4 regions of the Bacillus haynesii genome follow, and region 2 is predicted to be linked to each of the others. Evidence: riboswitches for the same ligand, from Rfam matches in the RefSeq annotation. Region 2 holds a riboswitch; each other region holds the start of a gene.
What was found. Region 2 has a riboswitch for thiamine pyrophosphate ahead of thiC (phosphomethylpyrimidine synthase ThiC). Riboswitches for the same ligand answer to the same signal wherever they lie in the genome.
Positions count from the first base shown of each region.

Region 1 (5,975 bases), 2.0 Mb from region 2:
AGCATCATATAGTAAGGATTCATTTGTATACCTCCTCTATTCGCTTTACTATATTACATTCAATAGAGGGAAAGATTATGCCTGTTTAAACAGGAAAAAGAACAAAATATTATAGACGAAAAGATTTTTAATTACAATACATGTTTTTTAAAATATTTCCACTATAATCAAAATGAAAGATAAATTTAGGGGGTCATACGAAATGAAAAAAAGGCTGATGCCATTATTGGTCTGCATCTTGGTTTTAGTGCCGGCAGCAGGGGCTTTTGCCGCGCCGAAACAGGCCGAGCTTAAAGAGTACCTTGAAGAAATAGGAATGACAGAAAAGGAATTGGAAACCTATTTGCAGGATACATATGATGAGAGTTTAAAAGATTTTGAGTCAGTCGAAGAGTTGAAAGACTTTTTAGGGCAAAAGTTGACTAAAAAGCTTTTGGCATCTTATTTAAAAGAATACGGATTGAGCGAAAAAGAAGCGGCTGACCTTTTTGTTGAAAATGGCTATATGGAAAGCGGCCAAAACATTCTCGACGTGTTTATGTTTGAATACGAATTGGACGATGCGCTTTTCACCGTGACATATGAAGAAGACGATTTTCAGATCGGGAACATGTTTCAAGAATTAGGTGTGGATGATCAGGAGTGGGAAAGACTCGTGAATCATCTCCGAAAAGTGCGCGATAACAATCCGAACCTTGAAAATGACTTGATGGCTCTTGGAGAACGTCTTGAAGCGGTAGCCGATTTCGAGTCTGTATCAGAGCTGTCAGCTCAAGATATCGCTGAAATGCTGTCCATTTTAAACGATCTTCAGAAGACGCTTGAAGTGAAAACGAAATATTATCTTGTAAAAGACGGAAAGAAAAAAGAAGTGTCTTTGACAACGCTTGTCAGTGCGGAAGATCTGAAGGGAGCAAGCCTTCTGGTGGAAGTGTACGATCTGCAGGGCAATTTCATTTTGGATGTATTGCTGACGCCTGAAATGATCGGATCTGATTTAATTCATGACACAGGGTCAAAAGTGAAGCAAACCAAAACGGCTGTCAAACATGATACACAGAAATCTCATGTGAAAAAGACGGTTAAAGGTGCAAAGCTTCCAAAAACGGCCGGGCATTACGCGGAATGGTCGATCTTTGGCGCCGTTCTGATGGTTGGCGGATTCTTCATGGTCAGAAGGCTTCGCAAAGCGGCTTAACATTTCACTTCCCATTCTAAGTATGTTTAGAATGGGAAGTTTTTATAAGGAGTGAAAGGAAATTAAGGCACATCGAAAAAAGATCATCTGGCTCATAGCCATTGCGATGGTTGCATGCGGCGCTTATTTTACAACAACGAATGTGTTCAAGCTGATGCACGGCTATGCTCTTTTTTCATTTCAGCAGATGAAAGAAGAGGAAAAGCCTGAAAAACCTCCGATTCAGACGACGAAAAAAGAAAAGACGGTCATTGATCAAACTTTTGAAACCGGGGAGAAAATCGGTGATCTTGTTATTCCGAAAATCAATGCAAGGCTTCCGATATATCATGGGACAGATGAAGACGAGCTGCAAAAAGGTGTAGGCCATTACGCAGGATCCGTTCTGCCTGGAGAAGATGACAACTCGGTTTTATCAGGCCATCGGGATACGGTTTTCAGAAAACTCGGCCGAGTGGGGAAAGGCGATCAGTTAATCGTTGAAGCTTCCTATGGAACTTTTACATACAAAGTGAAAAAGGTCCGAATCGTGGATGCGGATGACCGGACGGTGATTGTACCGAAGCCGAGAGCGACATTGACGGTTTCCACCTGCTATCCTTTTGACTTTATCGGTTCAGCGCCGGAGCGGTATATATTGGTCGCAGATTTGATGAAAACATAAAAAAACAGCGGAGTCTCAGGCGAGTCCGCTGTTTTTTTATGTTATCTCATGTTTGATCTGTTTTCCAAGAGTCTTGGCGCGGTTAGCAGCAGTAAGCAAAGGACGATTGTGCAGACAATGAAAGACGGAAGCATATATGTTCCATTATATACTAATGAATAAATCCATACCGGAGTGCCTTCAGGCGCATAGTTTCCAAAAAAGACAGCGCCGCTGATGACATGTGCGAGAAATTTCAGTCCGCTTCCAAGAAAGACGGCCAGCGTAACATAGGAAATGATCTTTCCTTTTTGTTTCTCGATTGAAGCATTTCTGATCGATCCGGCAAAAAAGCCGCCGATTCCCGCCGCCGTAGGCGCGATAAAGTAATCAAGAAGAAGCTGCAGAGGATGATAAACGTAATATCCTCCAGTGACAAACTGAAGCAATCCGGCTAAAAACCCGGTTGCCAGCCCTGCCTTCAGCCCCCATCTAAAGGAGATCAGGAAGATCGGAATCATCATGATGGCGATTGAACCGCCTTGAGGCATTTTTAAAAACATTCCGGACACCATATCAAGTATAAGTGCTATTGCTGTCATAATCGCAATTTCAATCAGCTGTACAAGTTGTTTAGATTGATTCATCATAACCCTCACTTTTTGATGAACAAAGGGATACCGGACTTCTTTCCCAATAAAAAAAGCAATGCGGGGAAGGAGTAGGAAAGTTTTCCACGCACTGCTTTGGATGCAATTAGAAATGACTTTGCCACATCCCTACGCCAGCGTTAACTAACAGGTTCAAAGGGTCAGAACGGTCGTTCACTCTCAGCCTGGAGGCTCCCCTTGTGGTCATCAAGTTATTTAGTTATATTCTACTATACTAAAAAAAGAAACGGACGACAAGCTAATTGTTCGAAAATTTTTGCTAAAACCCTCCAATATGTAGCAATGCAAACATCTTTTCCTTTATAATAGAACTTATTCATACGTACAAGATGCAGTAAAGGGTTGATCTGATGAGTGAACTCCCGAAATACAGCATGGTGAAAAATAAAATTAAATCGTGGATATATGAAGGCAAAGTGAAGCCGGGCGAAAAAATCCATTCGGAAAACGAATTGATGAAAATATTTAATGTGAGCAGGCATACGATCCGGCAAGCGATCGGCGACCTTGTTCATGAAGGGCTTTTATACAGAGAGCAGGGCTCAGGGACGTATTGCTCTCACCGCCTTCAACTTTCTGAAAAAGGAAGGGAAAGAAATAAGATGATCGGGGTCATCGCGACTTACCTTTCGGATTACATTTTTCCTTCTATTATAAGAGGAATCGAATCTTCGCTGTCGAGTGCAGGATATACATTGGTCGTCGCGAGCACCAATAATGACATTGAAAAAGAAAAACAGTGCCTTGTGAATATGCTTGACAAAAAAATTGATGGGTTGATTGTGGAGCCGACGAAAACCGGAAGCTTTAATCCGAATTTAAATTACTATCTGACGCTTGAACAGCACCATATACCGTATTTGATGATCAACCAATTTTATCAGGAGTTAAATCCGCCCCATTTCATTTTGGATGATGAACACGGCGGTTTTATCGCCACAGAGCATTTGATTAAGCTCGGCCATGAAAAATTGTTCGGTTTTTTTAAACAGGACGATATGCAGGGCGTCAACAGGATGAAAGGATTTATCAGGGCTTTCAGAGAAAACGGCTTGTCGTTTTATCCGGAAATGGTCGTGACTTACACGACAGAGAATAAAAAAGAAAAAACGATAGCTGAAGCAAGGAAGCGGCTTTCTTCGACAGACCGCCCAACTGCCATATTCTGCTATAATGACGAGATAGCGCTTATGGTGTTGGATGTCGTGAGGGAATTCGGTTTAAAAGTACCGGAAGATATATCGATTGTCGGATATGACGACTCACACTTGAGCGAGGCATCTGAAGTAAAGCTGACATCAGTCACCCATCCGAAAATGAAGATGGGGATTGAGGCGGCAAAATGGATGATTGCCAAAGTTGAGGGACGCAACACGGACCAGCTTGAGCATTCTACCGTCTACAAACCTGAACTGGTTGTCAGACATTCGACCGCTAAGCTGAAAAGGTAGGCTGAACAGCTTTTTCCACACAAGTGATTCAAGTGAAGGCTGATAGCGGAGAGTTTAATGTCATCTTCGCAGCTTCGGATCATGTTCAGCTGTTAAAGACCGCTGTATATCTTTTATATAGAAGAAAACAGTAAGAAGGAATAAATTGCGTAAATTGCCGGCTGCTCCAGCTGCTCATGAATCACCTGAGTCCAATTCATTTTGATTATTATTTTTTTAAAAAAGCTATTGTGCAAAACGAAAATAGATGTTATATTAGTATCCGCCCCTAAAAAGAGGGCTTTATAAAAACAACTTCAAAAAAATCTTGAAAAAGTTGTTGACATTCACATTGATAGAATGTTATATTAGTAAAGTCGCTTCTTTGAGAGGCGAAAATGATCTTTGAAAACTAAACAAGACAAAACGTACCTGTTAATTCATTAAATAAATCGCACATGCGAATGTGCGTAGTCATTATCAAACGGGCCTGCACGATGCAGGTCATGCAGATGTTAATCTGCATTCCATTTCATGGAGAGTTTGATCCTGGCTCAGGACGAACGCTGGCGGCGTGCCTAATACATGCAAGTCGAGCGGACCGACGGGAGCTTGCTCCCTTAGGTCAGCGGCGGACGGGTGAGTAACACGTGGGTAACCTGCCTGTAAGACTGGGATAACTCCGGGAAACCGGGGCTAATACCGGATGCTTGATTGAACCGCATGGTTCAATTATAAAAGGTGGCTTTTAGCTACCACTTACAGATGGACCCGCGGCGCATTAGCTAGTTGGTGAGGTAACGGCTCACCAAGGCAACGATGCGTAGCCGACCTGAGAGGGTGATCGGCCACACTGGGACTGAGACACGGCCCAGACTCCTACGGGAGGCAGCAGTAGGGAATCTTCCGCAATGGACGAAAGTCTGACGGAGCAACGCCGCGTGAGTGATGAAGGTTTTCGGATCGTAAAACTCTGTTGTTAGGGAAGAACAAGTACCGTTCGAATAGGGCGGTACCTTGACGGTACCTAACCAGAAAGCCACGGCTAACTACGTGCCAGCAGCCGCGGTAATACGTAGGTGGCAAGCGTTGTCCGGAATTATTGGGCGTAAAGCGCGCGCAGGCGGTTTCTTAAGTCTGATGTGAAAGCCCCGGCTCAACCGGGAGGGTCATTGGAAACTGGGGAACTTGAGTGCAGAAGAGGAGAGTGGAATTCCACGTGTAGCGGTGAAATGCGTAGAGATGTGGAGGAACACCAGTGGCGAAGGCGACTCTCTGGTCTGTAACTGACGCTGAGGCGCGAAAGCGTGGGGAGCGAACAGGATTAGATACCCTGGTAGTCCACGCCGTAAACGATGAGTGCTAAGTGTTAGAGGGTTTCCGCCCTTTAGTGCTGCAGCAAACGCATTAAGCACTCCGCCTGGGGAGTACGGTCGCAAGACTGAAACTCAAAGGAATTGACGGGGGCCCGCACAAGCGGTGGAGCATGTGGTTTAATTCGAAGCAACGCGAAGAACCTTACCAGGTCTTGACATCCTCTGACAACCCTAGAGATAGGGCTTCCCCTTCGGGGGCAGAGTGACAGGTGGTGCATGGTTGTCGTCAGCTCGTGTCGTGAGATGTTGGGTTAAGTCCCGCAACGAGCGCAACCCTTGATCTTAGTTGCCAGCATTCAGTTGGGCACTCTAAGGTGACTGCCGGTGACAAACCGGAGGAAGGTGGGGATGACGTCAAATCATCATGCCCCTTATGACCTGGGCTACACACGTGCTACAATGGACAGAACAAAGGGCAGCGAAGCCGCGAGGCTAAGCCAATCCCACAAATCTGTTCTCAGTTCGGATCGCAGTCTGCAACTCGACTGCGTGAAGCTGGAATCGCTAGTAATCGCGGATCAGCATGCCGCGGTGAATACGTTCCCGGGCCTTGTACACACCGCCCGTCACACCACGAGAGTTTGTAACACCCGAAGTCGGTGAGGTAACCTTTTGGAGCCAGCCGCCGAAGGTGGGACAGATGATTGGGGTGAAGTC
Region 1 is NZ_CP059494.1:4,073,026-4,079,000, forward strand. It holds gene H2R00_RS20195 (hypothetical protein) at 1-23, opposite strand, end outside; gene H2R00_RS20200 (processed acidic surface protein) at 203-1,198, shown strand; gene H2R00_RS20205 (class D sortase, LPxTATN-specific) at 1,305-1,862, shown strand; gene thiT (energy-coupled thiamine transporter ThiT) at 1,904-2,488, opposite strand; TPP riboswitch at 2,601-2,700, opposite strand; gene H2R00_RS20215 (GntR family transcriptional regulator) at 2,863-3,963, shown strand; rRNA gene H2R00_RS20220 (16S ribosomal RNA) at 4,474-5,975, shown strand, end outside.
Region 1: another riboswitch for thiamine pyrophosphate. It lies ahead of thiT (energy-coupled thiamine transporter ThiT); the one in region 2 lies ahead of thiC (phosphomethylpyrimidine synthase ThiC).

Region 2 (5,975 bases):
TTGACGCCATATGACAGCTTCCGCACTTACGATGAGCTGAAACCGGAGATCGATGCCGTCACAGCAAAAGCTGCGCAAAAAAACAACAGATATATCAAAACGACTTCCATTGGAAAATCGGTCGAAGGCCGTGATATCTATTTGACGGTACTTGCCAAGGATAAAGCCTCTGTCGATAAGTATCAGAAGGTGACCCACCCTGCCATGCTGAATGACCCGAAGAAATTGCAGGCAGACATTAAATCCGGTGCATTTGGCGACTATAAGGTGCCGATTTGGTTGAACAATATTCATCCGAATGAAGCGCCTGGAGTCGACGCGATCATGAATTACTTTAAGTCAATGGCATTGGATAAGAGCATGACGTATGATACAGTCCTGCCGAATGGCAAGAAAAGCAAGACAACTTTGAATATAGACGATGCATTGAAAAATGTTTTCTTCCTGTTCGTTTACACTGACAATCCAGATGGCCGGGTTCATACAACACGTTCTAATGCTGAGGATTTTGATTTGAACCGGGATAATTCATATCAAACCCAGCCTGAAACGCGCAGCGTAACGGAACAAATCGCAAAGTGGTCGCCGCTGTCTTTTCTGGATATGCACGGATTCGATTCCAATTTCCTGATTGAGCCCTCTACTCCGCCTCATAACCCGAACGTTGAGTATGATCTTTTGATTGATCATATGGTGGAACAGGCAAAGGCTATGGGTGAAGCAGGGATTGCAAATACAAAGTACAACTACTATCACATCCCTTATGAAGAACATCGGAAAACTGCAGAAGATCCGAATTATGTGTCAAAAGGCACGGCTTCGGGATGGGATGATGCATCTGCAGCGTATACAGCTGCATTCGCCATGTATCACGGTGCGATGGGGCACACGCTGGAAACGCCCGAGTCGAATGAAGAGTCTACCAAAGCTCTGTATTACAGTTCTGCGGCAGCTGCAAAATATGTAGCGGGAAAGAAAGAAGAACTGTTCCTGAATCAATTAAAAATATTCGAGCGCGGGGTAAACAATATCGATGATCGTGCTGTCGATCATTATTTGGTCAACGCCAAAAACGAAGAGATCGGCCGTCCGCGGCAGGGCAATCAAAACTTCTTCCCAGAATACTACGTACTGCCGGTCGATAAAAACATTCAAAAGAATGTGTTGGAAACCTATAAGATGGTTGAGTACTTCCTTCGCAACGGCGTAAAGGTTGAACGATCAACAAAAGCGGTAACTGTTAACGGAAAAACATATCCGGCGGGATCATTTATTGTAAACATGCACCAGGCAAACCGCGGCCTCGCGAACTTGGTCTTGTATGATGGAATCGATGTATCTGATTATGAAATGATAGCCGGTGAGATCATTCAAAATTTCCATGATATGCGAGGATTTGACCGTTATGTGATTCGGAATGCCGGCGTGTTCACAGGCAAGACTTCTCGAGTCACATCCATATCGTTTCCGGGGACTAAAATGCCAAAACGCTCAGCTTATGTTCTGATCCAGAACACAAACAATGATGCGATAAAGGCAGTCAACGAGTTACTGGCAGCCGGCAAGACCGTTACAATGCTCACCAAGAGCGGATCAGCCTATCAAGCGGGCGACTTCGTGGTTGCCTACAAGGATCTGTCCCCATTGGCTTCCAAGTACTATCTTGACGTGAGCGGATTCAGCCATAAGAAACCAAGCGGCAAAGTTCTCAAGGCTTCTACTGTAGGAGCGCTAGGTGAAGCGGCATATGTACTGAAAAATCTGGGCTTTAAAGTCACCTCAGAACAGTCGGGCGCAGATGTACTTGTCAATACGTTCGACTCTTCTAAATATGTTAATAAAGGAAAACCTTACATTGCGTTTGGAAATATGGGTATGACCAATGTTCAGAAGTGGATGCCTGGATTTTCTTTTAAAGGACCTGAATGGGAGAGATACGAAGGCGTCTTCTTGGCAAATGTCATGCAAGATCATGCCATTACAGCCCCTTACAATAAACAGGAATACTTCTACACAGTCACTGGTTCTTATATTACCGCTGTGCCTAAAACGGCAAAAGTGCTTGCAGTGATCGCTGATGAAGACCATTTCTTTAAGGCAGGCTGGTGGCCGGGACATGATGCTGCCAAAGGAAAGATTATGGCCTTCACGTATAAAGATAACAACAAGAACTTAACTGTTTTCGCTAACGATTTAACCAATGACGATCATCCGCAGCATCAATATCGGTTGCTGGCTAATTCGATTTTCAATGCCGGCCCCGGAAAAACTGAAAATGCTTCATCATCAAAACGATGAGAGGCTGGAAAGCTGAAGTTCAAGCGGCTGCCGCAGTGAGGCGTCTCGTCCAAGGCGTCGGAAGCAGAACTGAAGTATGTTATCGCTCGTAAAGAAATGTTCAGACGCCTCACGCATTAAAATAGCAAGGCTCTAAAAACTGCCCTCGATCCGAAGGGCAGTTTTTTCTTGGTCCATGGCAGTATCGTCATTCTTTCGAGTTGCCTCTATCAGAAAGCTTCCGATTGGCGGGCCTCTAGGTATAGCTATTGAAGGTCAGCATACTTGTGCAATAAAATGAAGAGCGGAGAATATGCAGTGGTTCGCATAAAAAATTTTACCTGCGCGAACTGTTGACATTCGGTAGTCACAGTGATTTGATAAAGGAAATTCGAATAAAGAAAGACGGGAGCTGAAACATTGAAGAAACTGGTGAAGGTCAGAGGAATTACATTGGGTGAAGGACGGCCAAAAATCTGTGTGCCGCTTGTCGGAAAAAACCTTGCCCAATTAAAAGAAGAAGCGGCTTATTTTCAAACGCTTGATGCCGATATTGCGGAGTGGCGTGCTGATTTTTATGAAGATGTAGATGACGTTGATCAAGTCTGCGCGGCATTGGCGGAAATCCGCCGCCTTTTAGAGGACACTCCGATCATTTTCACTTTCCGCAGCGCCGCCGAAGGCGGAGAAAAAGAGATCAGCACAGCCCGCTATTTTTCTTTAAATGAAGCGGTTGTTAAAACAGGGCTTGCTGATGTGATTGATATCGAGCTGTTCAATGACGAAGAGCAAGTGAAAGCGCTGGTGGAAGCTGCACATGGTCATGAAGTGTCCGTTATTATATCTAATCATGATTTTGAAAAGACACCGGCTGCAGAAGAAATTGTTTCCCGTTTGCGAAAAGCACAGGAATTAGGGGCTGATCTGCCTAAAATCGCGGTGATGCCGGAAACCCCGGCTGATGTCTTGCGTCTGCTTGAAGCCACTTGTACGATGAATGAGAAGTATGCAGATCGGCCGATTATTACGATGTCAATGGCCGGCAAAGGTATCATCAGCCGCCTGGCGGGCGAGGTATTCGGTTCAGCAATGACGTTCGGTGCCGCAAAGAAAGCTTCAGCACCGGGGCAGATTGCAGCTGGTGAGCTCAAGGAAATCCTTCATATATTGCATCGCAATTTATAACTTGATGATTGAGAGGAGCCTGGCTGACAGCCGGCTCCTTTGTCAGTTTTTTCGTAGTCCTAACGACTCATTTATCTTTCTTTTCGGAATCGTTTTAACTTTCCCTTTTCATTCATAATGGGTTGTGATACGATAATCACGAAATTTAATAGCATTACTAGGGGTGCCCGAATGCGGGCTGAGAGAGAGACATGCGTTTCTTAACCCTTTGGACCTGATCTGGTTCGTACCAGCGTGGGGAAGTAAAAAGGATTCGAGAGAAGATGGGGAATGGGTATGGTCCGTCTGTCTTCTAGCGATTTTACTGACTGTAAAACCAGGTTCATCATATGAGCCTGGTTTTTTGTGCTGGTGCTGTTCTGGAGTTTCGTCCTGATCAATTTTTTAGAGGGGAAGGATTTTTACATGAAACAGGAATCAGTACAGCAAAAAAACATCTCGATAATGTCAAGTTTTTCAGGGAGCCGCAAAGTGTATGTCGAAGGGTCGCGTCCTGACATTCAAGTGCCGATGAGAGAAATTTCGTTAAGTCCGACGACGGGTTCGTTTGGCGATGAAGAAAACCAGCCTGTCCGCGTCTACGACACGAGCGGTCCCTATACGGACGCCAATGCGGACGTTGATATTCTTAAGGGGCTGAAACCTTTGCGGGCGACCTGGATCAGGGAGCGCGGCGATACCGAAGAATATGAAGGCAGAGAAATAAGACCGGAGGATAACGGCTATAAATGCAAAGAGAAAGCGAGCCACAGCTATCCAGGGTTGAAACGAAAACCGCTGCGCGGGAGAAAAGGACAAAATGTCACTCAGCTGCATTACGCAAGAAAGGGGATCATTACGCCCGAAATGGAATTTATTGCGATCAGAGAGCACGTATCTCCCGAATTTGTTCGTGATGAAGTGGCAAGCGGACGGGCGATTATTCCGTCAAACATCAACCATCCGGAAAGCGAACCGATGATTATCGGCCGCAACTTCCACGTCAAAATTAATGCCAACATCGGCAATTCCGCTGTCACCTCTTCGATTGAAGAAGAAGTGGAAAAAATGACATGGGCGATCCGCTGGGGTGCCGATACGATGATGGACTTGTCCACAGGTAAAGATATTCATACAACGAGGGAGTGGATTATCCGCAATTGTCCAGTTCCTGTAGGAACCGTGCCGATTTATCAGGCGCTTGAAAAAGTAAACGGCGTCGCGGAAGATCTTACTTGGGACATTTACCGCGATACATTGATCGAACAGGCTGAGCAAGGCGTCGATTATTTCACGATTCACGCCGGCGTCCTTCTCCGGTATGTGCCGTTAACAGCAAAGCGCGTCACCGGAATCGTATCCCGCGGCGGGGCGATCATGGCGCAATGGTGTTTGGCTCATCATGAGGAAAGCTTTCTGTACACCCATTTTGAAGAGATATGCGAGATTATGAAAACATACGATATCGCATTTTCGCTCGGAGACGGTCTTCGTCCCGGCTCGATTGCCGATGCGAATGATGAGGCCCAATTTGCCGAATTGGAGACGCTCGGCGAGCTGACGGAAATCGCCTGGAAGCATGATGTTCAAGTAATGATCGAAGGCCCGGGACACGTGCCGATGCATAAAATCAAAGAGAATGTCGACAAGCAGATGGAGATTTGCAAAGAGGCACCGTTTTACACGCTCGGTCCGCTGACGACCGATATTGCACCGGGCTACGACCATATTACATCGGCGATCGGAGCGGCGATGATCGGCTGGTACGGAACGGCCATGCTTTGCTATGTGACGCCGAAGGAGCATTTGGGACTGCCGAACAAAGATGATGTCCGCGAAGGCGTCATAACATACAAAATCGCGGCCCATGCGGCTGACCTTGCAAAAGGGCACCCCGGCGCGCAAATCCGCGATGACGCGCTTTCAAAGGCGCGCTTTGAATTCCGCTGGCGGGATCAGTTCAACTTGTCGCTCGATCCGGAAAGAGCGCTCGAATACCATGATGAAACCCTTCCGGCGGAAGGCGCCAAAACGGCACACTTTTGTTCAATGTGCGGGCCTAAATTTTGCAGCATGAGGATTTCCCAGGATATTCGCGACTACGCCAAGGAAAACAACCTTGATGAAGAAAAGGCTATCCAAAAAGGATTGGAAGAGAAGGCGAAGGAATTTAAAAAAGCAGGCGGCAACATTTACAGTTAAAGACGGGCAATACAGCAGATGAAAGGGGAACCTTTCATCTCAGCGTGTCGAGAAACCCTCGCATTCGTTGTCAGGCCTGCGCGTCGGTGCTCACGAATAGGAGAAAGATCGGCGGCTAACCGTCCAGGCGTCCTGCCTGAACGCCGCCGTCATCACCTCCTGTGAAAGTCCGCTCCGATGCTCGGCCTTCCTAGACTGCAAGGGTTTTCAATCACGCTGAAAGGATGACAAAAGCCCAAAACTAAGTGCCGTTTTGGGCTTTTGTCAACAATCTGAGATGAAAGGGGAACCTTTCATCTGTTTTTTTATAATATAGGGTTGACAGGTCGGAA
Region 2 is NZ_CP059494.1:2,084,647-2,090,621, reverse strand. It holds gene H2R00_RS10390 (M14 family metallopeptidase) at 1-2,298, shown strand, start outside; gene aroD (type I 3-dehydroquinate dehydratase) at 2,698-3,462, shown strand; TPP riboswitch at 3,612-3,720, shown strand; gene thiC (phosphomethylpyrimidine synthase ThiC) at 3,868-5,643, shown strand.

Region 3 (5,975 bases), 1.1 Mb from region 2:
CCCCGTCTTCTTTTCAATGATGGCCAGCGCCTCTTTGCCAATGGCGAACTCATCTTTATACAGCCGTTTCGTCTCCCAAAGCAGGGCGTTTTTAATATCCAGGCCCTTTTTATGCCGTTCGACGGCGAAATGAATATGGTCGGTCAGCGAGACATAAATGCTGTCATTCAGCTTTTTACCGAGCTTTAATTTCGCATAAGAGATAATTTCTTCAGACATTTCCATAAATTCGATCGGAATTTCGTCCAACAGCGTCTTAAACCTTTCTGATACATCTTTATTATCAAGCCTGAAAATCTTCTCGATTCTCGATTCATCCACCGCTTCGCCAGGCTTTTTTTGAAAAGCAATTCCCCTGCCCATGACCACTAATTCCTGACCCTGTTCATTTAAAACACTGATCACATTGTTGTTGATCACTTTGGCAATTTTCACATCGCGCCACTCCCATCTTTTAAGGGGATTTTTTTATCCTTCTTTTTTCATATGGTACACATTGATTGTACAACCTTTTTGGTCTAGGTCAATATGTTTCAGTCAACGTCCGAAATGTTTACATTTTACAGAATGCCCGTCAGTGCCCGATTTATAAAAAAAGAGCCGCAATGCGGCCCTGAAAAAATCCTCTTAAAAAATGAGCAAAATCCCCGCTGCGACTGACGCCAGACCCGCAAAATAAACGAAGTCTTTAACGGAAAGCCGCGCTGTTTGATAGTAGGTGCGGTCATTTGTACCGGTAAACCCTCTCGCTTCCATGGCAACAGCGATTCTTTCCGATTTGCGGATGCCTTGCGAAAACAACGGCAGTGCATAGCGAATAAACGCCTTCCAGCTGTTTTTTTGCTTATAGCCCCTGATTTTATGCGCTGCTTTCATTTGCGAAAGCTCCGACTGAAAAAGCGGGACAAAACGAAAGCCGGCCAACAAGCCATAGGCCCACTTAGGCGACAGTCTGCATTGATGAATCAGGCTCATAATAAACTGGGTCAAATCGGTTGTTGACGTAAACAAGAGACCGTATGTGACAAAGCCGAGCATCCGTAGCGCGATTGTCAGTCCATTGCCGACGCTTTCCTCGGTGACGCGGAACCAGGCCCATTCCCAAATCGTTTCCTCGCCTTTTCCGAAAGCGGCCATCATCCAAAAGACAAGAATAAAAAAGACGAGATAAGGCAATAGCCGTTTACTCAAATAAGACAAAGTCCATCCTCCGAAAAAAATTCCGATGACAACCGCAAACAGCCAAATGAAAAAAGTCGGTTTCGGATTTGAAACAAACATGAGAATGCACATGACCAGGAGGTGGGAAAAGAGCTTGGCGCTCGGGTTCAATGCCGAAAGAGGTGAACCATTGCTTTTCATACGAGAACCCTCTCCTTTCTTTCGTGCATGAGCCGGTAGTGAAGAGGCGGTATTAATGAAAAGCGGCGGATCAGGTCTTGATCAGAGAACAATTGATACGGCGTTCCTTGATATGCCGCTTTCCCTTGATGAAATACGATGACCTCGCCGGAATGCTCGTCTACGATGTCCATGTCATGCGTCACCATCACAATCGTCGTTCCCCGTTCCTGCCGCTCCTTTAACCGCTTGATCAATTCTTTCGCCGTCTTTTCGTCCTGACCGAATGTCGGCTCGTCAAGCAGCAGCAAATCCTGGTCAAACAAAAGCATCGTCGCAACGCTTAAACGTCTTTTCTGCCCGAGGCTTAATGTAAAGGGATGCGCTTTTTGATGAGCATCAAGCCCGAATTCCTGCAGCAATTCAGCTGTTTTCCTTTCGACCTGATCCTCCGGCCAGCCCCGCTGTCTCGCACCGAACGCGATCTCGTCAAACACCGTGTCCCGAATAAATTGAAGCTCGGGGTTTTGAAAGACAAAGCCGGCCTTCTCATAGAGCGTACGGTCGGACCATTTCTTCAGCTCCCGGTCCTCCAGATAAATGCGCCCTTTTTTGACCGCTTCAAGCCTGATCAGGCTTTTTAAAAACGTACTCTTTCCACTGCCGTTCTCGCCGATGACCGAAATCCATTCACCCCTTGGAATCTCAAGGGTTATGCCGTCGGCCACGATCTTTTTCCGATAGCCGATCGCTGCGTCCTCTGCGCGGATCAATATATCCCTGTCTGCAGACCTGTTTTTCGCCCCCTCCTCTTTCATTTTCAATGTAGAAGAGAGCTTGACGGCGAGCGGATGATCATCTTGTGTGATGACATCTTCCCATACCGCAGGGTACAGTTTCGGCTGCCAGATACCTGCCGCTTTCATTTCCGGCTGAAAATGTTTCACAATTTCTTCAGGCTTTCCGTCAGCGATGATCTGTCCTTTTCCAGTGAAAAGAATGACGCGGTCCATCCACTCGATACAGCCGTCCAGCACGTGTTCGACGAACACCATCGTCTGTCCGTTTTTTCGGGAAACGTCACGCAGCAAGGCAAAGATGTCTTTCCGGCTGGCCGGGTCCAGCTGCGCCGTCGGCTCATCAAAAAACAGCACTTCAGGCTCCAAAGCGAGCAGGCACGCTAATGCCAGCCTCTGCTTCATACCGCCTGACAAGGTTTCGATCGGCGTTTTCTGATCTATCTTTAATCCGACCAGCTCCATCAGCTCCGAGATGATACCGTCCATATCTTTTGGGGGGACGGACCGGTTTTCAAGGCTAAAAGCGATTTCCTCATTGACATGAAGCATGCAGAACTGTGAATCCGGGTCCTGAAACATAACACCGGCGCTCTTTCTGCGGTTGACTTCGCCGCTGACTTCAGCTTCGATATGTTCAGGAATAATGCCGGAAAGCACGGACAACAGCGTTGATTTGCCGCTTCCGCTCGGCCCGAGTATCAGCACTTTTTCTCCCTGCCCAATCGACAGCGAGACCCGGTCCAAGACAGGTTCAGGACGATGATAAAAACGGACGGAAAGGTTATTGCATCCGAGAAATGAACGCATCGGCATCATCCTTCTTCCTGTGTTCCTTCATGATCTCATACTGGTTCAGGACTCCTGTTTTCGCAAGCGCTTCGACAACGGCTTTTGCCAGCCAGCCGCCGAGTACAATGCCGCTGATGATTTGGATGATAAGCGTCAAGATCAGCGTTTGCGTCGTATAGTAGGCAAAACCGTTCGCCATCAGGCTGTATGTCATGCTCCCGACCGCGGCAAGCGCACCGGAAAGCATAAGGGTAAACAAGTTATAACGTTTATAGCGAAAAATCGCAAACGCGATTTCCGCACCGGCTCCCTGGAACACACCGATTAATAATGCTGACAACCCAAAGTGGCTGCCGGTCAGCAGTTCGACCGCAGCAGCTGCCGTCTCGGCAATCAGCGCCGCACCCGGTTTACGGATGATATAAGCGACAATCGGGCTGGCGATCACCCAAATGCCGAACATAAAGTTCGCTCCGACGGGCCCGACAATAGCTGAAACAGGGATCCACAAGGTGGACCACCCTAAATAAATGACGCCGCATGCAACGGACAAGATGACTGTCATGACGACTTCTTTCATGCTCCAATTCATCGTCTCACCGCCTCCATTTCAACAGGCCAATCTTCAACCGTATAAGCCATCTCCCAAAACCCGTATTCAAGCTGACAGCTTTGCAAAAAGAGCTCCTTCATTTTTTCTTTTTCAGCCTTTCCCGCTGTTTCGGCCCATTCATCCAGGCGAGCGCAAAACTTTGTCGTGATTGAATCGGTTCTGTTTCCGTAAAAACAGATCCAGTCATAAAATGGATGGGATGGATCAGGCTGAACATCTATCATCAGTTTTTTTCCGATCTCCCAATATGTCCACGGACAAGGCAGCAAGACGGCTAATATCTCTCCCAGCGTACCTTCGTGCGCCGCCGTCAGCATATGGCGGATATAATGATGGGCAGAAGGCGCAAGCGGATAGCCCTGCAGAGATTCATACTCCACCCCCGCGGCCCGGCACAGGTTGTTGTGCGGATGCACTTCGCTGTTTAATACAAACGAAATCTGCTCATGAAACATCTCCATGTCTTTTCGGTTTTGATACTTGGAAATCGCAATTCCGTAGATTTGAATAAAGGCGTTCAAATACTCGTAATCTTGCTTTACATAATGAATAAGCTGCTCCTTTTTCAGCCTCCCGGACGCCAGCCCCAATACAAACGGATGCTCAAAAATGGCTTCAAAAATAGGGTCTGCCTCGCGGCGAAGTTCTGCGGAAAAACTCATGTAGATAGCCTCCTTAGCAATCGGTTTTATAAGGAAGGCACAGGGGGACAAGCGGCTTTATATACAAAAAAGCCGCCCCAAAATGGAGCGGCCTTGGTATGATGAAATCATAAAGACACCGGCTCCACTTCCCTACGCTAGTATGAACTAGATCAGGTTCAAAGGGTCCAAGATCGCTTCTTGTCTCAGCCGGCTTACGGCTCCCCTAGTGGACTTCCTATTACATTAACTTTTACTCTACACATCAATGGTTATCATGTCAACCTAAGTTTTTTCAGTTTATTGTTGTATAGAACCGCCGGGTTTCATACAGAAGATGCAGCGATCAAAAATATTTATGGAAAAATGTTAATTTTCTGAAACATTTTCCGAGCTTGTTCGTCTAATATAGTGAAGACAAAAAAATTTGGAGGGGATATTTATGATGATGTTTATCTTGATTTTGACAATGGCTGTGTATTTGTTCTATTCTTTCAGCAAAGACAACCGGCCGGCCAAAAGAAACAACAAGAATCATCAGACACTGACTGTTATTAGGGAAAACCCTTTTACCGCCCCTTCCAATGATGTCAATTGCTAACTTGATAGACAACAAGCAAGCCGCCCAATGACGGGCGGCTTTTTCACGTTTTTATGATTGAAACTGTTCCGCTTCAGTTGACCCCTTCAGTGCAGTGGTTGATGAAGTCCCACCTGTCACAACCTGGGCGACTTCATCAAAGTAGCTCGTTCCGACTTCGCGCTGATGCCTTGTCGCCGTATAGCCGTGGACTTCGCTGGCAAACTCGGCCTGCTGCAGATCAGAGTACGCCGCCATTCCGCGGTGCTTATATTGGCGGGCCAATTCAAACATGCCGTGATTTAAGGCGTGGAAGCCTGCCAGTGTGACAAATTGAAATTTATAGCCCATTTCACTGAGCTGTTTCTGGAAGTTCAAGATCGTGTTGTCATCCAGTTTGGCCTTCCAGTTGAACGAAGGGGAACAGTTGTAGGCGAGCAGTTTGCCCGGGAATTTTTCATGGATCGCCTGTGCAAACCGGCGGGCTTCTTCAATATTCGGCTCAGACGTTTCACACCAGATCAAATCGGCATACGGTGCATACGCCAAGCCTCTGGCAATCGCCTGATCAAGGCCCGGCTTTGTTTTGAAGAACCCTTCCGCTGTTCGCTCTCCCGTCAAAAACGGCGCATCATATGAATCGACGTCGCTTGTGATCAGGTCGGCCGCATTCGCGTCCGTGCGGGCAATAAGAATAGTCGGGACTCCCATCACGTCTGCGGCGAGGCGCGCGGCAATCAAATTACGCACCGCCGTTTGCGTCGGAAGCAGCACTTTTCCGCCCAAATGCCCGCACTTTTTCTCAGACGACAGCTGATCTTCAAAGTGAACCCCTGCGGCGCCGGCTTCAATCATGCTTTTCATCAGCTCGAACACATTCAGCTGCCCGCCGAAGCCTGCTTCAGCGTCGGCCACAATCGGAGCAAACCAATCGATGTCTTCTTTCCCTTCCATATGATGGATTTGATCTGCGCGCTGCAGCGTGCGGTTGATTTTCTTGACGACTTCCGGCACGCTGTTTGCCGGATAAAGGCTTTGGTCGGGATACATGCTCCCTGACATATTGGCATCGGCAGCCACCTGCCAGCCGCTTAAATAAATCGCTTTCAATCCGGCTTTTACTTGCTGCATGGCTTGGTTTCCGGTCAAAGCGCCCAGCGCCGGGACGAAATCCTCTGTGTGGAGAAGCTTCCACAGCTTTTCGGCGCCAC
Region 3 is NZ_CP059494.1:3,210,833-3,216,807, reverse strand. It holds gene licT (BglG family transcription antiterminator LicT) at 1-435, opposite strand, end outside; gene H2R00_RS15930 (energy-coupling factor transporter transmembrane component T family protein) at 628-1,362, opposite strand; gene H2R00_RS15925 (ABC transporter ATP-binding protein) at 1,359-2,948, opposite strand; gene H2R00_RS15920 (ECF transporter S component) at 2,923-3,522, opposite strand; gene tenA (thiaminase II) at 3,519-4,205, opposite strand; TPP riboswitch at 4,318-4,422, opposite strand; gene H2R00_RS15910 (hypothetical protein) at 4,627-4,785, shown strand; gene aceA (isocitrate lyase) at 4,837-5,975, opposite strand, start outside.
Region 3: another riboswitch for thiamine pyrophosphate. It lies ahead of tenA (thiaminase II); the one in region 2 lies ahead of thiC (phosphomethylpyrimidine synthase ThiC).

Region 4 (5,975 bases), 340 kb from region 2:
TCGGCAGGCGCTCCACAGTGAGAGATTGACGTTTTTTCATCCGTTTACAATGGAAGAGCTGACGTTTCAAGCGCCGGTGCCGCATGATATGAGACAGTTGATAGAGAGCTGAATAAGCTCTCTTTTTTATGGCTCCATGCGGAATCTTGACTCATCATAAGGCAAAGAGGAGGGGACAGATTCGGTTGTCCGTTCGGGGAATCTGAAAGCGGTCAGCCTGTTGCCGAATACACAACCGGTATCGATATTGATCGTATGATGAACCATCCGCGGGCGTTTGACAGGGGTGTGGCCGTACACCACCCACGGCTCGCCCTTGTAATGAGCAGCCCAGTCCCGCCTGACTGGCCGTCCGTCAGGCAGCGTTTCCCCTGTGATATCTCCGTAGAGCACAAACTGTTTTACTTTTCCGACAGGCTTTTTGCCGATGTCTTCCGCTTTGATGCCGGCATGTGCGACGACAAGTTCGCCGTTATGCAGGATCTCATAAAGCGGGGCCTCATCATAAAGGCGCATGAAAAGCTCTCTGATTTCCTTCTGTTTTTGTTTCGGAAGGTTTCTGTATTCAGCCGCCGTCGTTTCCAGCCCGTGCTGCAGCTTCACCGGATTTCCTTTGAAAAAACGGTACAGCTTATTGCAGTGATTGCCGGGTACATATCGCACAGCTCCTTCTTCAACGGCCCGTCCTACAAATTCAACGACCTCCAGCGATTTTGGCCCTCTGTCTGTTAAATCCCCGAGAAAGACAAGTGTTCTGTTTTCCGGATGAACGGGAAACCCTGATGTCAGCGAGTAGCCGAGCTTTTCAATCAGCGCAATCATTTCATCATAGCACCCGTGAATATCACCGATTACATCGTATTTCATGCGTTTCCACCTCCTGTCCGTTTATTTTTCATATGTATATACATTGCCCCGAGCCATATATAAATAAAGCTTCTGCAACTTTCGGCGGAGAAAATCAGGCATATTACTTTTTTTTCTGAGCGAGCATTGTTAAAATCGATTTTTACACCTGTGAGAAAAGAGTTCAGACGGTTCTTTTCCCACATGAAAATGTCTAAAAATATGTCCCTTTTATTTTTAAAAAAGGGAACGCTAATCATACCCGGAAACCGGTTTAGAGGAGGTACCAGTTTATGGAGCACACATCTGTCTCATCTTTAGTTGTCGTACTGATTATCGCATTTTTAACGCCCATTCTGCTGCACCGTTTCAGGTTAAGCATACCGGTGGTTGTCGCTGAAATCATCATGGGTCTTATTATCGGAAAAAGCGGGTTCGATCTGGTGGCCCAGCACGATACATGGCTCGAAACTTTATCGATGCTCGGTTTTATCTTTTTAATGTTTTTAAGCGGGCTTGAAATCGATTTTTCCGTATTTGAAAAAGGAAAGAAAAAGCAGCTGCTTCCGAGCGGAAAGGAAGCGCCGAATACGTTTAAAACGGCTTCCGTCATCTTTATTGCCGTCTTTATATTATCGCTCGGCCTCTCTTACAGCTTTGTCATGGCAGGATTTATTGACAACGCCTTTTTAATGACGCTGATCATTTCGACAATTTCGCTTGGGGTTGTCGTTCCGACGCTGAAGGAAGAGCGGCTCATGAAGACGAATATCGGCCAGATTATTTTGCTTGTCGCCGTGATTGCCGATCTTGTCACGATGATACTGCTTGCGGTGTTCGCCTCAATCTACGGCGACGAAAACAGCAATATGTGGCTGCTAATGATCTTATTTGCCGCAGGCGTCGTTTTATACCTTTTCGGAAGGGTATTTAAAAAGCGGCCTTTTGTCGAAGTGCTGTCAAAAGGCACGATCCAGATCGGCACAAGGGCGATATTTACGCTGATCATCGTACTCGTGGCGCTTTCCGAGTCGCTCGGTGCAGAAAACATTCTCGGCGCGTTTTTAGCCGGGGTGCTTGTTTCGCTGCTTTCGCCGAACAAAGAGCTCGTTCAGCAGCTTGATTCATTCGGCTACGGGTTCCTCATCCCGATCTTCTTTGTCATGACAGGCGTCAAATTGGACATTTGGTCGCTGTTTGGCAATCCGAAAATTTTAGTGATGATCCCGCTTCTGTTTGTGGCTCTGTTAATCAGCAAAGTCGTTCCGGTGCTGTTTTTGAAAAAGTGGTATGACATGAAAACCGTGCTGGCTTCCGGTTTTCTCCTGACTTCCACGCTTTCTCTGGTGATCGCGGCGACAACGATCGGCGAGCGCATCGGCGTCATTGACGCGCAGATGTCCGGCGCGCTGATTTTGGTGGCTGTCATTACATGTATCATCACACCGACCGGCTTTAAAAAATTAATGCCGAAAACGGAAAGCGAAAAAGAGAAAAAGACGATCACCTTTATCGGCGCGAATCAAATGACGCTGCCGGTTACGCTCGAACTTTCTCCAGAAGATTATCACGTCAGAATCCTGCATGTCCGGCAGGAAAAGAAGGAAGAAAAGCTGGCGGATCCGGTGTTTGATGTTGAAGTTTTGCCTGATTATGAATATGAGACGCTTCAAGCATTCGGTGTTTTTCAAACGGATATACTCGTCGTGGCCACGGGCAGCGAAGAGCGCAATACAGGGATCGCCCTTTATGCGAAGGAGCAGAAAGTCGCAAGAATTATCGCCAGCGCAGATTCTCCAGACGCTGAATCCAGGCTGAAAGAAAACGGAATTGATACATTCTCCATTCTGCTTTCTACGAAAACGCTGCTGCGCGCGCTTATCGAGGCGCCTGGCGTTATGAAACTCTTGACGAACCAGGATGCGTCGCTGTATCAGATCAATATGAGCAATGAGCGATTTGACGGTGTCCTGTTAAGGGAGTTTCCGTTTACGGGAGATGTCATCTTCGTCAGGATTTTCCGCGGGGTTGACAGCATCGTGCCCCACGGGGATACAAGGCTGCAAATGGGTGACAGGCTGATCGCCACCGGTTCGCGCGAATATATTGCGGAATTGAAAAAAACGCTTGGAGACTGACGCTTGACCATTTTGCAATTCGTGATAAGATAAAAGTATAAACTGAATGAACAAGAAATGTTTTCCACTAGGGGAGTCCTTGATAAGGGCTGAGATAAAAGTGTGACTTTTAGACCCTCATAACCTGAACAGGTTCAAACCTGCGTAGGGAAGTGGCACGGTATTTGAGTATGTATATATGCAAATTCCAAACCACTTTCCTTGCGGGAAAGTGGTTTTTTTATGTTCAGAATCGAAGGAGGAGCCTCGAAATGAAGTTTTCAGAAGAATGCCGAAACAGCGCTGCAACATGGTGGGAAGGCAGTTTTGTCCATCCGTTTATTAAAGGAATTGGAGACGGCACACTTCCGGTTGACCGATTTAAATACTATGTCATGCAGGATTCCTACTATTTGACCCACTTTGCCAAAGTCCAATCCTTTGGAGCGGCATATGCTCACGATCTATATACGACAAGCCGGATGGCCGAACACGCGAAAGGCACATATGAAGCCGAGATGTCGCTTCACAGGAAATTCACCGATCTATTGGGAATCACAAAGGAAGAGCTGGAGTCGTTTCAGCCGTCGCCGACAGCGTATGCGTACACATCGCATATGTACCGTTCTGTCGTCAGCGGCAGTTTTGCGGAAATACTGGCTGCGTTGCTTCCTTGCTATTGGCTTTATTATGACGTCGGCGAAACGCTGAAAACGTGCAGGCCTGACAACGCGATTTATCAGGAATGGATCGCGACATACGGAGGAGACTGGTTTAAAAAATCTGTGACGGAACAGATCAACCGCTTCGATGAGCTGGCTGAAAACGCCGATGAGAAAACGCGCGCGAAGATGAAGGAGAACTTTGTCATCTCCAGCTTCTACGAATACCGGTTCTGGGATATGGCCTATCAAAAAGAAAGCTGGTCAAAAAGCGGGGTGGATCAGCTTGCATCTGCACGCGATCACCGATGACAAGCACTCTGTGGAAGAGCTTGCAGCAAAAATCATTTCGATTCAAGATGCCGTTGACTTTATCCACATCAGGGAAAGGTCAAAAAAAGTAAGCGAAATATCGAGCTTAATCGAACGCCTGGCCGAAGAAGGCGTTGATAAGCGGAAGCTCATCATCAACGACAGGGTGGATATCGCTTTGTTTCATCACATTCACCGGGTTCAGCTGCCTTCACACGGATTTTCCGTCAAAAGTGTGAGGAGCCGTTTTCCGCATTTGAAAATCGGAAAGTCCGTACATTCACCAGAAGAAGCGGTTCGGGCTGAAACTGAAGGTGCAGATTACGTGCTGTTCGGCCACATTTTTGAAACGGACTGTAAAAAGGGCCGGAAAGGAAGAGGGACTGCGAGCCTGGCTGAAGTAAAGGCGGCTGTCCGCATTCCGGTCATTGCGATCGGAGGCATTACCGAACAACGTCTGGCGGAAGTCAAAATGGCAGACGGCATCGCCGTGATGTCGGGGATCTTTTCCCATGACAGACCGGATGAGGCGGCCGCGCGGCTTGCCTGTCTCGCGAAGGGAGATTCATATGAGAAAGCGCTATGATACGATCGTGATCGGCGGAGGCATCATCGGGACATCCATCGCTTATCATCTTGCAAAAGCGGGAAAAAAAACGGCCGTGTTTGAAAGCAGGGAAGTCGGCAAAAAAGCGACGAGTGCAGCTGCGGGTATGCTCGGCGCCCATGCGGAATGCGATAAACCCGGTACCTTTTTCGAATTCGCCAGAGCCAGCCAAAAAGCCTATCAGCGGCTGACGGGCGAATTGAAAGACATAAGCGGCATTGATATCAGAAGGCATGACGGAGGGATATTAAAGCTGGCATTTTCAGAAAGCGACCGCGAACACCTGATGCAAATGGCTGCACTGGATTCTGTGGAATGGCTTGAAGCTGATGAAGTATATAAGCTGGAACCGCATGCAGGAAATGGGATTTTCGGAGCTAATTTTATTCGAGACGACATCCATGTCGAACCGGCTGCAGTGTGCAGGGCATTTGCCAGAGGGGCCCGGACGCTCGGTGCCGATATCTTCGAGTATACGCCCGTTTTATCGGTAGAACCAGAAGCGGGGGCCGTTCGCGTCACAACCGCTTCGGGGACCGCGGAGGCGGAGCACGCTGTTATTGCAAGCGGTGTGTGGAGCGGAGCTTTCTTTAAACAGATCGGCTTAGACAAAAGGTTTTATCCCGTCAAAGGGGAGTGCCTATCCGTATGGAATGACGGCATCCCTTTGACGAGGACGCTTTACCATGATCATTGCTACATCGTTCCGCGTCATAGCGGAAAGCTTGTTGTCGGCGCGACAATGAAGCCCGGGGATTGGAATGAACAGCCGGAACTTGGCGGAATCGAGGAGTTGATCCGAAAGGCCAAGTCGATGTTCCCTGACATTGAATCCATGAAAATTGACCAATGCTGGGCCGGATTGCGACCTGAAACAGGGGATGGCAATCCATATATCGGCACACACCCTGAAAATGACCGGATTTTGTTTGCTGCCGGACATTTCAGAAACGGCATCCTCCTGGCACCTGCAACCGGTGAGATGATGGCAGACATGATCCTCGGCAATCCAGTCAAAACAGAGTGGATCGAGGCGTTTAAAGCGGAGCGAAAGGAGGCTGTGCACAGGTGAACATTCAGCTCAACGGCCGGAAAATAGAGTGGAGAGATGACGGCGGCACGATTTACGATTTGCTCGAGTCCTACAATCTGGAAAATCGTGTTGTCGTTGTTGAAAAAAACAGGCAGATTATCGAAAAAGACCAATATCAATCAGTCAAACTGGAAGAACACGATGTCATCGAAATCGTTCATTTTGTCGGAGGGGGATAAACCGTTATGTTAAAAATCGCAGATCGTCAATTTTCATCAAGATTATTGCTCGGTACAGGGAAGTATCCGTCATTTGAGATTCAAAAAGAGGCCGTCAGCGCATCTGAATCGGAGATCCTGACGTTTGCCGTCAGACGGATGAATATTTTTGAAGAATCT
Region 4 is NZ_CP059494.1:1,747,170-1,753,144, reverse strand. It holds gene H2R00_RS08735 (RluA family pseudouridine synthase) at 1-112, shown strand, start outside; gene prpE (bis(5'-nucleosyl)-tetraphosphatase PrpE) at 127-867, opposite strand; gene H2R00_RS08725 (monovalent cation:proton antiporter family protein) at 1,140-2,984, shown strand; TPP riboswitch at 3,044-3,152, shown strand; gene tenA (thiaminase II) at 3,236-3,937, shown strand; gene tenI (thiazole tautomerase TenI) at 3,912-4,523, shown strand; gene thiO (glycine oxidase ThiO) at 4,507-5,616, shown strand; gene thiS (sulfur carrier protein ThiS) at 5,613-5,816, shown strand; gene H2R00_RS08700 (thiazole synthase) at 5,823-5,975, shown strand, end outside.
Region 4: another riboswitch for thiamine pyrophosphate. It lies ahead of tenA (thiaminase II); the one in region 2 lies ahead of thiC (phosphomethylpyrimidine synthase ThiC).